Regions from separate parts of the Streptomyces sp. NPDC005281 genome, predicted to be linked through region 1. Evidence: predicted binding sites of a transcription regulator. Region 1 holds the regulator's gene; the other holds the start of a gene.
The links. Region 1 encodes HrcA, which represses chaperone genes, less so after heat shock. Its sites were predicted from a motif close to TTNGCACTCNGNNNNNCNGAGTGCNAA; they were not measured.
Positions count from the first base shown of each region.

Region 1 (6,733 bases):
GATCCGTCGGCGAGGGAGGAGTACAGGGCGCCGACGCCCTCGTGGTCCGACAGGAAGGCGATCCGCTCTCCCACCCAGAAGGGGTATTCGAGGTTGCCGTCGACGTCCTCGTGCAGCCGGACGAACTCGCCGTCGCCGTCCCGGTCGATCCACAGCTTGCCGGCCGTGCCGCCCCGGTAGCGCTTCCACCAGGCGGCCTCGCGCCCCATCGGGGCGGACAGCAGGACGACGCCGTGCTCTCCGTGGGCGACGTCTCCGACGGGCCCGTACGGCAGGGTCGTCGCGGGGCCGCCGTCGAGCGGGACGGCCCGGGCCCAGGTGCGGCGCAGGCTGGCCTGGCCCTGGGTGCTGAGGGCGAGCACCTGTCCGTCGGGAGTCCAGCCGCGCACCTGGGTCTTCGCGCTGCCCCAGTACGTCAACCGTTGCGCGGGCCCGCCGTCCAGGGAGGCGGCGTGGACCTCGGGGGCTCCGTCCCGCGTCGACGTCCAGGCGACGGTCGTTCCGTCCGGGGAGATGCGTGGATGGCTGACCGGTACGTTGTCGGCGCTGACCCGCCAGGCCCGGCCGCCGCCGTCGAGCGGCGCGGCCCAGATGTCGTCCTCGGCGGTGAAGACGGCCAACTCGCCGTGCAGATGCGGAAACCGGATGTACGCGGAGGCTGCGGACTCAGTCACCCGGTCACCCTATGCAGCGCGCGTGTGGCCCGACAGGGGTTCGGATCACTTGATCCCTGTACGGTCCGGCAGGTCACTTGCCCTGCGAGGGCCAGCAGGTGGGGTCGCCCTTGCACCACATCGTCCTCGTCACGGTGACGGTGACGGTGGGGGCGGGCTGTCCGTTCGTGGGGTGGTAGGTGACCGGCGGGGTGGGTCCCGTGGCGCAGTCGCCCAGGCCCTTCACGTGGAAGATCTGCCTGCCGCCGACGGTGGCGCGCAGATCTCCGCGTACGCAGGCGCCGTTGACGGCCCGGGTGACCTTGCCCTTGACGACGATGGCCCGGCCGTCGCCGGTCTGGCCCCGGCAGTCGACGGTCGCCACGCTGTTCTCGGCCGGCGAGGACGCCTTTCCCGGCGCGGAGGCCTTGGCCGCGTCGCCCAGGCGGGCGGTGCAGGTGAGCCAGCGCACGTCCACGTGCTGCCGTTTCAGTTCCCTGGTCGCCGTCTGGTCGGTCGTGTAGGCCACGGTCGCGGTGCTGAGCCCGTCCAGGGGCCGGCATCCGGTCACCGCGAACACTCCGGCCACGCCCAGTCCGACGGCCATCAGCGCCCGCCCGCGCCTCGTACGGCGCCTGAAATACCTCAAAGCCCCCATGGACGGCAGCGTCCCACCGCACGGCGGCGCGCGGTAGACCGCATGCGGCCATCGGGGGCACAACCACCCGAAGGAGTTGTCCGGCAGCACCGGGAGATGACGAAGGTGACGATCTCCCGGGGCCGGACCGGTTCCTGACTGTCCGTCAGCCGAGCATCAGCAGCCACTCCTGGAGCTCCACCAGGTTGCCCTCGGGGTCCTTGAGGTGGGCGACCCGCATGCGGTCCGTCATGGGTGCCGGGCCGTGCAGCAGGGTCCCGCCGCGTGCGACGACCTGCTCGCAGTGGACGTCGAGGTCGTCGACCCGCAGCACCACCAGCGACCGGTGTCCGGCCACTTCGTCACCGAGCTCTCCCAGGATCTCGGCCATCATGGCGCGGTCCTGGAGAGCGATGCCCGCCGATCCCACGACGGGACTGAACTTCTCGTACGGTCCCTCGGTCGCCCCCGACTGGGGCTTGAGGCCGAGGACTTCGGAGTAGAAGCGGTAGCAGGCGGCGAAGTCGGAGACGAGCAGTCGTACCTGAGCGAGTTCCATGGATTCCCCGGTGGAGTTGCGGTCGGTGCGGCCGGTCCTGCGCGCGGTGGGTCAGGACCAGCGGCCGGTGCGGGCCAGCAGCAGTGCGGTGGCCACGGTGCCGGCCGTCGAGGTGCGCAGCACCGTCCGCCCCAGGTGGAAGGTCCTCGCGCCGGCCTCGGTGAAGAGCGCGACCTCTTCGGCGGAGATCCCGCCCTCGGGGCCGACCACCAGGACGATCTCGCCGGAGGCGGGCAGCGCGGCGGTCGCGAAGGGCTCGGTTTCCAGCGCAGTGTCCTCGTGGAGCACGGCGGCGAACTCGGCTTTGGCGAGAAGTGCGGCAACCTGCCTGGTCGTCATCGCGTCCGCGACCTCCGGGAAGCGCGCCCGGCGGGACTGCTTGCCGGCCTCCCGGGCGGTGGCCCGCCACTTGGTGAGCGCCTTCAGGCCCCGCTCGCCCTTCCACTGCGTGATGCAGCGGGAGGCGGCCCAGGGGACGATGGCGTCGACGCCGGTCTCGGTCATGGTCTCGACGGCCAGCTCGCCCCGGTCGCCCTTGGGCAGGGCCTGGACGACCGTGATGCGCGGCTCCTCGGCCGGCTCCTCGGTGACCGCGCCCATCCGTACGATCAGCCGGTCCTTGCCCTCGGTGCCGAGGACCACGCAGTCCGCCCGGCGCCCTTCTCCGTCGGTGAGGACGACGTCCTCACCGCTGTGCAGCCGTTTCACGGAGACGGCGTGCCGTCCCTCGGGTCCGTCGAGGACATGGCGACCCTCGCCGTCCGTGTCGAAGTGCTCGACCAGGAACACCGGTGCCGTCATCGGGCCGCACCCTCTTCCGGGGTCTCGGCGGCGGCCGACAACGCTGTCCCGGCGGCCGCGATCTCTGCGTTCAGTACCTCCACCAGCTGCCCGGCGGGCAGGTCACGCGCCATGCGGTGACCCTGCCCCGCCCACAGTGCCATGCCCTGCGCGTCGCCCGCCTTGGCGGCCGCCTTGCGCAGCGGCAGGGTGAGGTGGTGGATCTCGGGGTAGGCGGCGGGGGCGTACGGGCCGTGCTCGCGCATGAAGCGGTTGGCCAGCGCGCGCGCCGGACGTCCGGAGAAGGCGCGGGTGAGCTCGGTGCGTACGTAGAGGGGGTCGGTCAGCGCCTGCTTGTGCACGGTGCCTGCGCCGGACTCGGGGGTCGCGAGGAAGGCCGTGCCGAGCTGGGCCGCGTTCGCGCCTGCGGCGAGGACCGCGGCGATCTGGCTGCCGCGCATGATGCCGCCGGCCGCGACGACCGGGATGTCCACCGTCCCGCGGACCTGTGCGACCAGGGTGAGCAGGCCGACGCCCGTGCCGTCCGTCTCCGGGTTGTCCCGGTGGGTGCCCTGGTGTCCCCCGGCCTCGATGCCCTGGACGACGACCGCGTCGGCTCCGGCCCGCTGGACGCCGAGTGCTTCCTCGGCGGTGGTGGCGGTGACCAGGGTGAAGGTGCCGGCGCGGCGCAGCGCCTCCAGCACCTCGGGCTTCGGCACGCCGAAGTGGAAGGAGACGGCGGCCACCGGGTTGTCGAGGAGGACGGCGAGTTTGGCGTCGTAGCCGTCGTCGCGTCCGCTGTCCGGATCACCGAGCTCGGTCTCGTACCAGGCGGCCTCACCGGCGAGCTGGTTGGCGTACACCTCGACCGAGGCGGCATCCGCGTGCTCGGGCTGCGGGAGGAACAGGTTGACGCCGAAGGGACGACCGGTCAGCCCGCGCAGCTGCTTGATCTCCTGGTACATGCCGTCGGCCGTCTTGTACCCGGCGGCGAGGAAGCCGAGCCCGCCGGCCTCGGAAACGGCGGCCGCGAGCTGCGGGACGGAGACTCCGCCCGCCATGGGGGCCTGCACGATCGGGTGAGGGAAGAGATCGGTCAGCGCGGAGGACATGACGGCATGTTGTCACGTCCCCCGGACAAGTCCGAATCCGGTCGTCCGCCCGGATCCGGCCCTCGAAGCAAAAGGGCACGGGGTGGTCTCCACCCCGTGCCCCGCCTGGATCAACGGCCGTTGAAGGCGTCCTTCAGCCGGGAGAAGAGCCCCTGCTGACCGGGCTGGAACTGACCGGTGGGCCGCTCCTCCCCGCGCAGCAGGGCGAGCTCGCGCAGCACCCGCTCCATCTCCGGGTCGAGCTTGGTCGGCGTGGTGACCTCGACGTGCACGATGAGGTCGCCGCGGCCGCCGCCGCGCAGGTGGGTGATGCCACGGCCGTGCAGCGGGATCGACTGGCCGGACTGCGTGCCCGGACGGATGTCGACCTCCTCCATGCCGTCGAGGGTCTCCAGCGGCACCTTGGTGCCGAGGGCCGCCGCGGTCATCGGGAGGGTGACCGTGCAGTGCAGGTCGTCGCCGCGCCGCTGGAAGGTCGAGTGCGGCAGCTCGTGGATCTCGACGTACAGGTCTCCGGCGGGGCCGCCGCCGGGGCCGACCTCGCCCTCGCCCGCGAGCTGGATCCGGGTGCCGTTGTCGACACCGGCCGGGATCTTGACCGTGAGGGTGCGACGGGAGCGGACCCGGCCGTCGCCCGCGCACTCGTGGCACGGGGTCGGGACGACGGTGCCGAAGCCCTGGCACTGCGGACACGGCCGCGAGGTCATGACCTGGCCGAGGAAGGACCGCGTCACCTGGGACACCTCGCCGCGGCCGCGGCACATGTCACAGGTCTGCGCGGAGGTCCCCGGTGCGGCGCCCTCGCCGTTGCAGGTGCCGCAGACGACGGCCGTGTCGACCTGGATGTCCTTCGTGGTGCCGAAGGCCGCCTCGTCGAGCTCGATCTCCAGCCGGATCATGGCGTCCTGGCCGCGGCGGGTGCGCGAGCGCGGTCCGCGCTGCGACGCCGTGCCGAAGAAGGCGTCCATGATGTCGGAGAAGTTCCCGAAGCCGCCCGCGCCGAAGCCGCCGGCCGCGCCGCCCTGCTGGGACAGCGGGTCACCGCCGAGGTCGTAGACCTGCTTCTTCTGCGGGTCCGACAACACCTCGTAGGCGGCGTTGATCTCCTTGAAGCGCTCCTGCGTCTTCGGATCGGGATTGACGTCCGGGTGCAGCTCGCGAGCGAGCCTCCGGAACGCCTTCTTGATCTCGTCCTGGGACGCGTCGCGGCGCACGCCGAGCACGGCGTAGTAGTCCGTGGCCACCTATGACTCCGCCAGGATCTGTCCGACGTACCGTGCCACCGCTCGTACCGCTCCCATCGTTCCCGGGTAATCCATGCGGGTCGGGCCGACCACGCCGAGTTTGGCTACTGCCTCGCCGCCCGAACCGTAGCCGACGGAGACCACGGACGTGGAGTTGAGTCCCTCATACGCGTTCTCGTGCCCGATTCGCACGGTCATGCTCGAATCTCCGGCCTCTCCAAGCAACTTGAGGAGCACGACCTGCTCCTCCAACGCCTCGAGCACCGGCCGGATGGTGAGAGGGAAGTCATGTCCGAATCGCGTCAGATTGGCGGTGCCGCCGATCATCAGCCGCTCCTCGGTCTCCTCGACGAGTGTCTCCAGCAGTGTGGAGAGCACCGTCGAGACCGTACCCCGGTCCTCCGCCTCGAAGGCTTCGGGGAGGTCCTGGACGAGCGGCGGGACGTCCGCGAAGGGGCGTCCCGCGACCCGGCTGTTGAGCCGGGCGCGCAGGTCCGCGAGCGACGTCTCACCGAACGGCGCAGGGCAGTTGATCATGCGCTGTTCGACCCGGCCGGTGTCCGTGATCAGCACGAGCATCACCCGCGCGGGGGCGAGTGAGAGCAGCTCCACATGACGCACGGTCGAGCGGGTCAGCGAGGGGTACTGCACGACGGCGACCTGCCGGGTGAGCTGCGCGAGCAGCCGCACGGTCCGTCCGACGACGTCGTCCAGGTCGACCGCGCCGTCCAGGAAGTTCTGGATGGCGCGGCGCTCGGGCGCGGTCATCGGCTTGACGCCGGCGAGCTTGTCGACGAAGAGGCGGTAGCCCTTGTCCGTGGGGATGCGCCCGGCGCTGGTGTGCGGCTGGGCGATGTACCCCTCGTCCTCCAGGACCGCCATGTCGTTGCGGACGGTCGCGGGCGAGACGCCGAGACGGTGCCGCTCGGTGAGCGCCTTGGAGCCGACCGGCTCCTCGGTGCCCACGTAGTCCTGGACGATGGCGCGCAGCACCTCGAGCCTGCGTTCACTGAGCATCGCGCACCTCCAGAAGTCGACTCGATGGTCTTCGTGGCCTTCGTGGCCTTCGTGGCATTCGCCTGGCACTCAGCGCACGCGAGTGCCAGCGTTCCCCGGCCCAGTGTACGGCGGTGAGGCACGACCCGGGCAAGGGCGGGCCTGCGATGTCGTACACGGCACCCGATCACCGTTAGCGTCGCCGCATGAGGCTGACTTGGGAAGAGCTGGGGTGGGAAAGGGTGGCGCCCGGTGTCGGGCGACGGCGGCTTCCGGACTGGGACTGCACGGCCGGGCTCGTCGTCGGTGAGGCGGCGGCACTGATGATCGACGCCGGGTCGAGCCTCGCGGAGGGCGCCCGGCTGCGCGCCGAGGCGCAGGCGCTCGCCGGCCGGCGTGTGACCCTTCTCGCTCTCACACACCCTCATTTCGACCATGTCTTCGGCGCCGCGGTGTTCGCGGGCGCGGAGACTCTCGTCGCGGACGGCTCGTCCGAGGTGTACGGGAACGGCCGCGACGAGCTGTGCGCGGACGCGGTGCGCAACGGGCTGGATCCGGGGGCGGCGGCGGAGGCGGCCGACGCCCTCGTGCGCCCGCGGCGGTTCGTCCGGGACACGTGGGACCTGGAACTCGGCGGCGGGGTCCGGGTCCGGCTGGTGCGGACGGGCGAGGGCCACACCGCCCAGGACCTCGTGGCCGTCGTGCCGGGCGACCCGGCGGTGGTGTTCTGCGGCGACCTGGTCGAGGAGTCG
Region 1 covers NZ_JBEXGX010000010.1:61,070-67,802, reverse strand. The annotation lists gene ABZV42_RS16075 (S41 family peptidase) at 1-674, opposite strand, end outside; gene ABZV42_RS16070 (hypothetical protein) at 748-1,311, opposite strand; gene ABZV42_RS16065 (VOC family protein) at 1,457-1,849, opposite strand; gene ABZV42_RS16060 (16S rRNA (uracil(1498)-N(3))-methyltransferase) at 1,901-2,650, opposite strand; gene ABZV42_RS16055 (nitronate monooxygenase) at 2,647-3,741, opposite strand; gene dnaJ (molecular chaperone DnaJ) at 3,852-4,985, opposite strand; gene hrcA (heat-inducible transcriptional repressor HrcA) at 4,986-6,002, opposite strand; partial or broken gene ABZV42_RS16040 (MBL fold metallo-hydrolase) at 6,188-6,733, shown strand, end outside.

Region 2 (6,733 bases), on a different contig from region 1:
CGATCGCCTCCGGCTCCCAGCTCACGAAGATCGACAAGGGCCTCCAGGAGCTGATCAAGCTCGGACTCGTCGAGGACAGGCCGTACAAGATCTTCGGCGCCCAGGCCGAGGGCTGCTCCCCGGTCTCCGTCGCCTACAAGGCGGGCCACGACGTCGTACGGCCGCAGAAGCCGGACACCATCGCCAAGTCGCTCGCCATCGGCAACCCGGCGGACGGGCCGTACGTGCTGGACATCGCGCGCCGCACCGGAGGCGCGGTGGAGGACGTGAACGACGAGCAGATCGTCGACGCGATCAAGCTGCTCGCGCGCACCGAGGGCATCTTCGCGGAGACCGCCGGCGGGGTGACCGTCGGCGTCACCCGCAAGCTGATCGAGAACGGTCTCCTGGACCCGGCCCTCACCACGGTCGTTCTGAACACCGGCGACGGCCTCAAGACCCTGGACGCGGTGGCCTCCGACACCGGGCTGACCGCGACCATCCGCCCGAACCTCGACTCCTTCCGAGAGGCTGGCCTCGCATCATGAGCGTCAACGTCCGCATCCCCACCATCCTGCGCACCTACACCGGTGGCGCCGCCGAGGTGACGGCCGAGGGCGCGACCCTCGCCGAGGTCATCGGCGACCTGGAGAAGAACCACACGGGCATCGCCGCGCGCGTTCTGGACGACCAGGGCAAGCTGCGCCGCTTCGTGAACGTGTACGTCAACGACGACGACGTGCGCTTCGAGCAGGGTCTGGAGACGGCGACCCCGGACGGTGTGGGCGTCTCGATCATTCCGGCCGTCGCCGGAGGCTGATCGTTACCCTCGGTAATGCCGAACACATTGCGTTCACATAATTGCCCCCTCCGTAAGACAAGCGGAGGGGGCAATTCTGTAGGGTTGAACGCGCTAGAGTTGGGGAAGCCACTCCGCTTTTGATGTTGGTTTCATGCCGGGCGCATATGAGTGAGCATTCGCCGGCCGACAAGAAGTAGCCAAAGTAGCTCGCCTTTTTGGGCACTTTATGGCATTTATGGGGCCCGACTTGCCCCGGATTCTTGCATGTCCTCCGCATATCATTGATCAGCCATGCCCAGAATTCTCGTCCGATTGACCTGTTGCAGAGGGCAGTTGGACAGATACATTCAGCCGCGGTCGACGCGTTCCGGCGCACACCCCCAACCAATGGGGGGTGAGGTCTGACCCGGATCCGCGAAGTGTGGATCTGTGCAAGGGCCAGTAATAGGGGAGTTAGGCATGGCTCAGGGCACCGTCAAGTGGTTCAACGCGGAGAAGGGGTACGGCTTCATCGCGGTCGACGGTGGTGCGGACGTCTTCGTGCACTACAGCGCGATTCAGATGGACGGCTACCGCACCCTTGAAGAGGGTCAGCGAGTGGAGTTCGAGATCTCGCAGGGCCAGAAGGGTCCGCAGGCGGACATGGTCAAACTCGCCGTCTGATCCGGGCGCGAACGACCACCGACTCAACTCACGCACGAGGGGCCCGCATCCCACCAGGGATGCGGGCCCCTCGTGCGTGCTCGGCCGCCCCCGTCAACCCGTTGCCGGACGGCTCGCTTCGCGAGCGCACCCTGCGCCCGCCCGTCGCCCGACCGCCACCCCCCAACGGGCTCGCTTCGCGAGGGCACCTTGCACTCGGGGGGGTCGAGTGCTAATCATTGGCGTTAGCACTCTCCCAGTGAGAGTGACAGAATTTGGATCGGGTCAGCGAGGCCCGCGGGCCTGTGGGGCAAGGAACCACAAGGCTTGCAGGCCGTCCGTCGCGGGCGCGGGCACGATCCGGAGCAATCCACCCCGTCCGGGAGGACCACTTCACATGGCCAAGATCATCGCGTTCGACGAGGAGGCACGGCGCGGTCTCGAGCGCGGGATGAACCAGCTCGCCGACGCCGTCAAGGTCACCCTCGGCCCCAAGGGCCGTAACGTCGTCCTCGAGAAGAAGTGGGGCGCGCCCACGATCACCAACGATGGTGTTTCCATCGCCAAGGAGATCGAGCTCGAGGACCCGTACGAGAAGATCGGCGCCGAGCTGGTCAAGGAAGTCGCCAAGAAGACGGACGACGTCGCCGGTGACGGTACGACCACGGCGACCGTTCTCGCCCAGGCGCTCGTGCGCGAGGGTCTGCGCAACGTCGCCGCCGGCGCCAACCCGATGGCCCTCAAGCGCGGTATCGAGAAGGCCGTCGAGGCCGTCTCCGGTGCCCTGCTCGAGCAGGCCAAGGATGTCGAGACCAAGGAGCAGATCGCTTCCACGGCCTCCATCTCCGCCGCCGACACCCAGATCGGCGAGCTCATCGCCGAGGCGATGGACAAGGTCGGCAAGGAAGGCGTCATCACCGTCGAGGAGTCCCAGACCTTCGGTCTGGAGCTGGAACTCACCGAGGGTATGCGCTTCGACAAGGGCTACATCTCGGCGTACTTCGCCACCGACATGGAGCGTATGGAGGCCGTCCTCGACGACCCGTACATCCTGATCGCGAACTCCAAGATCGCGAACGTGAAGGACCTGCTCCCGCTCCTCGAGAAGGTCATGCAGGGCGGCAAGCCGCTGCTGATCATCGCCGAGGACGTCGAGGGCGAGGCCCTGTCGACCCTGGTCGTCAACAAGATCCGTGGCACCTTCAAGTCCGTCGCCGTCAAGGCCCCGGGCTTCGGTGACCGCCGCAAGGCCATGCTCGGCGACATCGCCATCCTCACGGGCGGCGAGGTCATCTCCGAGGAGGTCGGCCTCAAGCTGGAGAACGCGGGTCTTGACCTGCTGGGCCGCGCCCGCAAGGTCGTCATCACCAAGGACGAGACCACGATCGTCGACGGCTCCGGCTCTGCCGACCAGGTCGCCGGCCGCGTGAACCAGATCCGTGCCGAGATCGAGAACTCGGACTCGGACTACGACCGCGAGAAGCTCCAGGAGCGTCTGGCGAAGCTGGCCGGCGGCGTGGCCGTCATCAAGGCCGGTGCCGCCACCGAGGTCGAGCTCAAGGAGCGCAAGCACCGCATCGAGGACGCCGTTCGCAACGCGAAGGCGGCCGTCGAGGAGGGCATCGTCGCCGGTGGTGGCGTGGCCCTGCTCCAGGCTTCCTCGGTCTTCGAGAAGCTCGAGCTCACGGGTGACGAGGCGACCGGCGCCAACGCCGTGCGTCTGGCCCTGGAGGCCCCGCTCAAGCAGATCGCCGTCAACGGTGGTCTCGAGGGTGGCGTCATTGTCGAGAAGGTGCGCAACCTTCCCGTCGGCCACGGCCTGAACGCCGCGACCGGTGAGTACGTCGACATGATCGCCGAAGGCATCATCGACCCGGCGAAGGTCACGCGCTCTGCCCTGCAGAACGCCGCCTCCATCGCCGCGCTGTTCCTGACCACCGAGGCCGTCATCGCCGACAAGCCGGAGAAGGCCTCCTCGGCCGCTCCGGGCGGCATGCCGGGCGGTGACATGGACTTCTGATCGACCCCGGTCGATCAACGTCCTGACGTTCCGAGGGCGGCACCTTCCCGCGAGGGAGGGTGCCGCCCTCGGGCGTTTCTCCGGCCCGGCGCGGTCCCGGACCCGAGCGCGGACGGCCCGGAGCGTGGCCCGGATCACAAGGGCCCGTACGGGAGCGGTGGAATGCCGCGCCCGGTACGGCGGTTGACGCTGAAGAAGCAGTTGATGCATGTGCACATACCGCACGGAATCTCCTGCCCCGCAGCCCGCACGACGTCATACCGACCACCTCCCCGAGGAGCCCCCACGTGACCGCTGACGCCGCGTCCCGCGCAGCCGACATCCTGTCCCGCCCTGTCTCCATCAACGGCCTGACCGTCCCGAACCGGATCGCCATGGCCCCGATGACCAGGATGTTCTCGCCGGGCGGTGTACCCGGCGAGGACGTGGTCGGCTACTACTCCCGCCGTGCCGCCGCGGGCGTCGGCCTGATCGTCACCGAGGGCACGTACGTCGGCCACGACTCGGCCGGACAGAGCGACGCGGTGCCGCGCTTCCACGGCGAGGACCAGCTCGCCGGCTGGGCGAAGGTCGCCGACGCCGTGCACGCGGCGGGCGGCACGATCGTCCCGCAGCTGTGGCACATAGGCATGGTCCGCAAGGCGGGCGAGCCGCCCTTCGCGGACGCCCCGCCGGTCGGCCCCTCCGGCCTCTACAAGGAGGACGCCGAGGTCACCGGCAAGGCCATGACGCAGCAGGACCTCGACGACGTCATCGAGGCGTTCGCGAAGGCGGCGGCGGACGCCGAGCGCATCGGCTTCGACGGTGTCGAACTGCACGGCGCCCACGGCTACCTGCTCGACCAGTTCCTGTGGGCCGGCACCAACCGCCGCGAGGACGCGTACGGCGGTGACCCGGTGGCCCGTACGAAGTTCTCGGCGGAGATCGTCGCCGCGGTGCGTGCGGCCGTCTCGCCCGAGTTCCCCGTCCTCTTCCGCTACTCGCAGTGGAAGCAGCAGGCGTACGACGCCCGGCTCGCCGAGACCCCGGAGGAGCTGGAGGCGATCCTCGCCCCGCTCGCCGCGGCCGGAGTGGACTCCTTCCACGCCTCCACGCGCCGTTACTGGCTGCCCGAGTTCGACGGCTCCGACCTCAACCTCGCCGGCTGGACGAAGAAGCTGACCGGCAAGCCGACCATCACCGTCGGCTCGGTCGGTCTGGACGGTGACTTCATCAAGGCGTTCGTGGGCGAGGGTTCCCCGGTCAAGGGCATCGACGACCTCCTCGACCGCATGGAGCGCGACGAGTTCGACCTCGTCGCGATCGGCCGCGCGCTGCTCCAGGACCCCGAGTGGGCGGCGAAGGTCCTGGCCGGACGCTTCGACGAACTGGCCCCGTACGACGCGGCGGCGCTGCGCACACTGAGCTGACACAACTTCCCGGCAACGGGAGGAACGGGGGAGGGACGGCGCCCGCCGCGACGCGGGCGCCGTCCCTTTTTGTGCCGGTCAGCCGGTGGCGCCGACGTGACCGACGAACGCGGTCCAGGCGGCGGCCCCGAAGGTGATCGAGGGACCGAGGTTCTTCGAGTCCCGGACCGGAACGAGGGAGGGGTGGCCTTCGGTGAGGCCCACTTCCAGGCAGTCGCCGCCACTTGCTCCGCTGTATGTGGACTTGCGCCAACTGGCTTGGCTCAGCTCGCATTCAGGGTTGTTCCTCATGCTCGTAATCCTCTGCCACCGAGTCGATCAGGGCCAGTGATTCATGCGGGGAGAGTGCGCTGGCGCCGAGGAGATGGAACGTCAGGTCGTGGTGAGCGACGGTGGCCGGGTCGTCCTCCAGTCGGCCCGTGCCCAGACCTTGCAGGTAGGCGAGCGACGGGGCGCCGTCGAAGGCCATCAGCTTCAGAGAGCCCTCCATGGCCATGTGAGCTCCTGTGGCAAACGGCAGCACCTGCACGATGACCCGATGTTTCCCCGCCAGGGTGGTGATGTGCCGCAGGGCTTCGGCCATGACAGGCCCTTCTCCGACCTTCCGTCGCAGGACGGCCTCGTCAAGAATCGCCCACAACAACGGCGTTGTTGGATCGTCGAGCAGGCGCGCACGCTCCAGTCGGGCCTCGACCAACTCGTCGATGGCCTGTGCTGTTGCTGTTGGGCGCCCCCGCCGGAACATTGCCTGCGCGTACCCCCGTGTCTGCAACAAGCCGGGTACGAGCGCCGGCGCATACTCCCTGATCCCCGTGGCAACCGCCTCCGCCTCCGCCGCCTCCACGAAGTGGTCCGGGTACTTCGACCTGGCCAGGGCTCTGCAATTGCGCTCGAAGAAGCCCTTCGTCCCGAGGATCCCGTCTATCTGGACGGCGTATTCGAGCTGTAGGCGCCGCGTCCCGGACTCCAGCTGGCCGATGAAGGAACCGCTGACGAAGAGGGGTTCGCCCAGTTCGGACTGGCTGAGCCCGGCGTTCTCCCGGGCGTGCCGCAGTTCGGCGCCGATCATCGCGCGGGGGAGGAGGACGGGTCGAGGTCCTTGGGGCCGGGCATGGCGACTCCCTGTCGAACAGGTGGGGTTGTTGGAGCGCCGACTCTGGCCAGGCTACGGGCACGCCGGTCACGCTGGGTGGCGAACAGGAACACTCAGCGTGGAGGGATCGGTGTGATGGCGATGGGGACGGCGTCGGGCGAGGAGTACGCGATCGACGTGCGGGACGGGCGGCTCGGGCAGGTGATGGGGCGCGAGGGCGGCCTCGTACAACTGCGGCCGCCCGGTGGCGGAATCGAGTGGGACTGTCCGCCGGAGGCCCTCGGGGAGGCGCCGCCGGGCGAGGTGCTGCGGGCCCGGGTGCGGCGGCTCAACGCGGAGGGGCGCCTGCCGTGACCGTCGCCACGACCGGGAGGCCGGGGCCCGGGGGCCCGGACCGCTCGCCTACAGGTTGCCCATCGGTTCGATGTCGACCTTGACCGGGGTGCCCCAGATGCGGAGCACCTCGTAGTCGGTGAACTCGTGGACGAGGCGGTAGGCCATGCCGGGGCGGGGGGCCCGGCGCTCGGCGGCGAGGTAGCGCTCGGCCTCCTGGCGGTCGCGGCGGGGGGTGCCGCACAGGAGCCACGTCTGGCCGTTCCAGACCTCGGGGAGCCAGCGCTGCTGGGGCTGGGGGCGGTCGCCGCGGACTCCGTAGCGGGACATCGTGCGGTCGGGCAGCTCGTCCGGGGCGGGCGTCCGGCCGTGTCCGTACGCGTCGTTGACCTCGGTGCGGCGGGCGGTGCGGCGGCGGGTCTCGCAGAGCAGACAGCGGTCCGGGGCGCTCTCGT
Region 2 covers NZ_JBEXGX010000001.1:453,299-460,031, reverse strand. The annotation lists gene thrC (threonine synthase) at 1-527, shown strand, start outside; gene ABZV42_RS01960 (MoaD/ThiS family protein) at 524-799, shown strand; gene ABZV42_RS01955 (cold-shock protein) at 1,241-1,444, shown strand; gene groL (chaperonin GroEL) at 1,821-3,443, shown strand; gene ABZV42_RS01945 (NADH:flavin oxidoreductase) at 3,731-4,852, shown strand; gene ABZV42_RS01940 (DUF397 domain-containing protein) at 4,931-5,143, opposite strand; partial or broken gene ABZV42_RS01935 (helix-turn-helix transcriptional regulator) at 5,127-5,965, opposite strand; gene ABZV42_RS01930 (hypothetical protein) at 6,081-6,299, shown strand; gene ABZV42_RS01925 (hypothetical protein) at 6,348-6,733, opposite strand, start outside.
Region 2: groL (chaperonin GroEL) is a predicted target of HrcA. The motif match lies at 1,669-1,695, and genes of this name have one in related genera.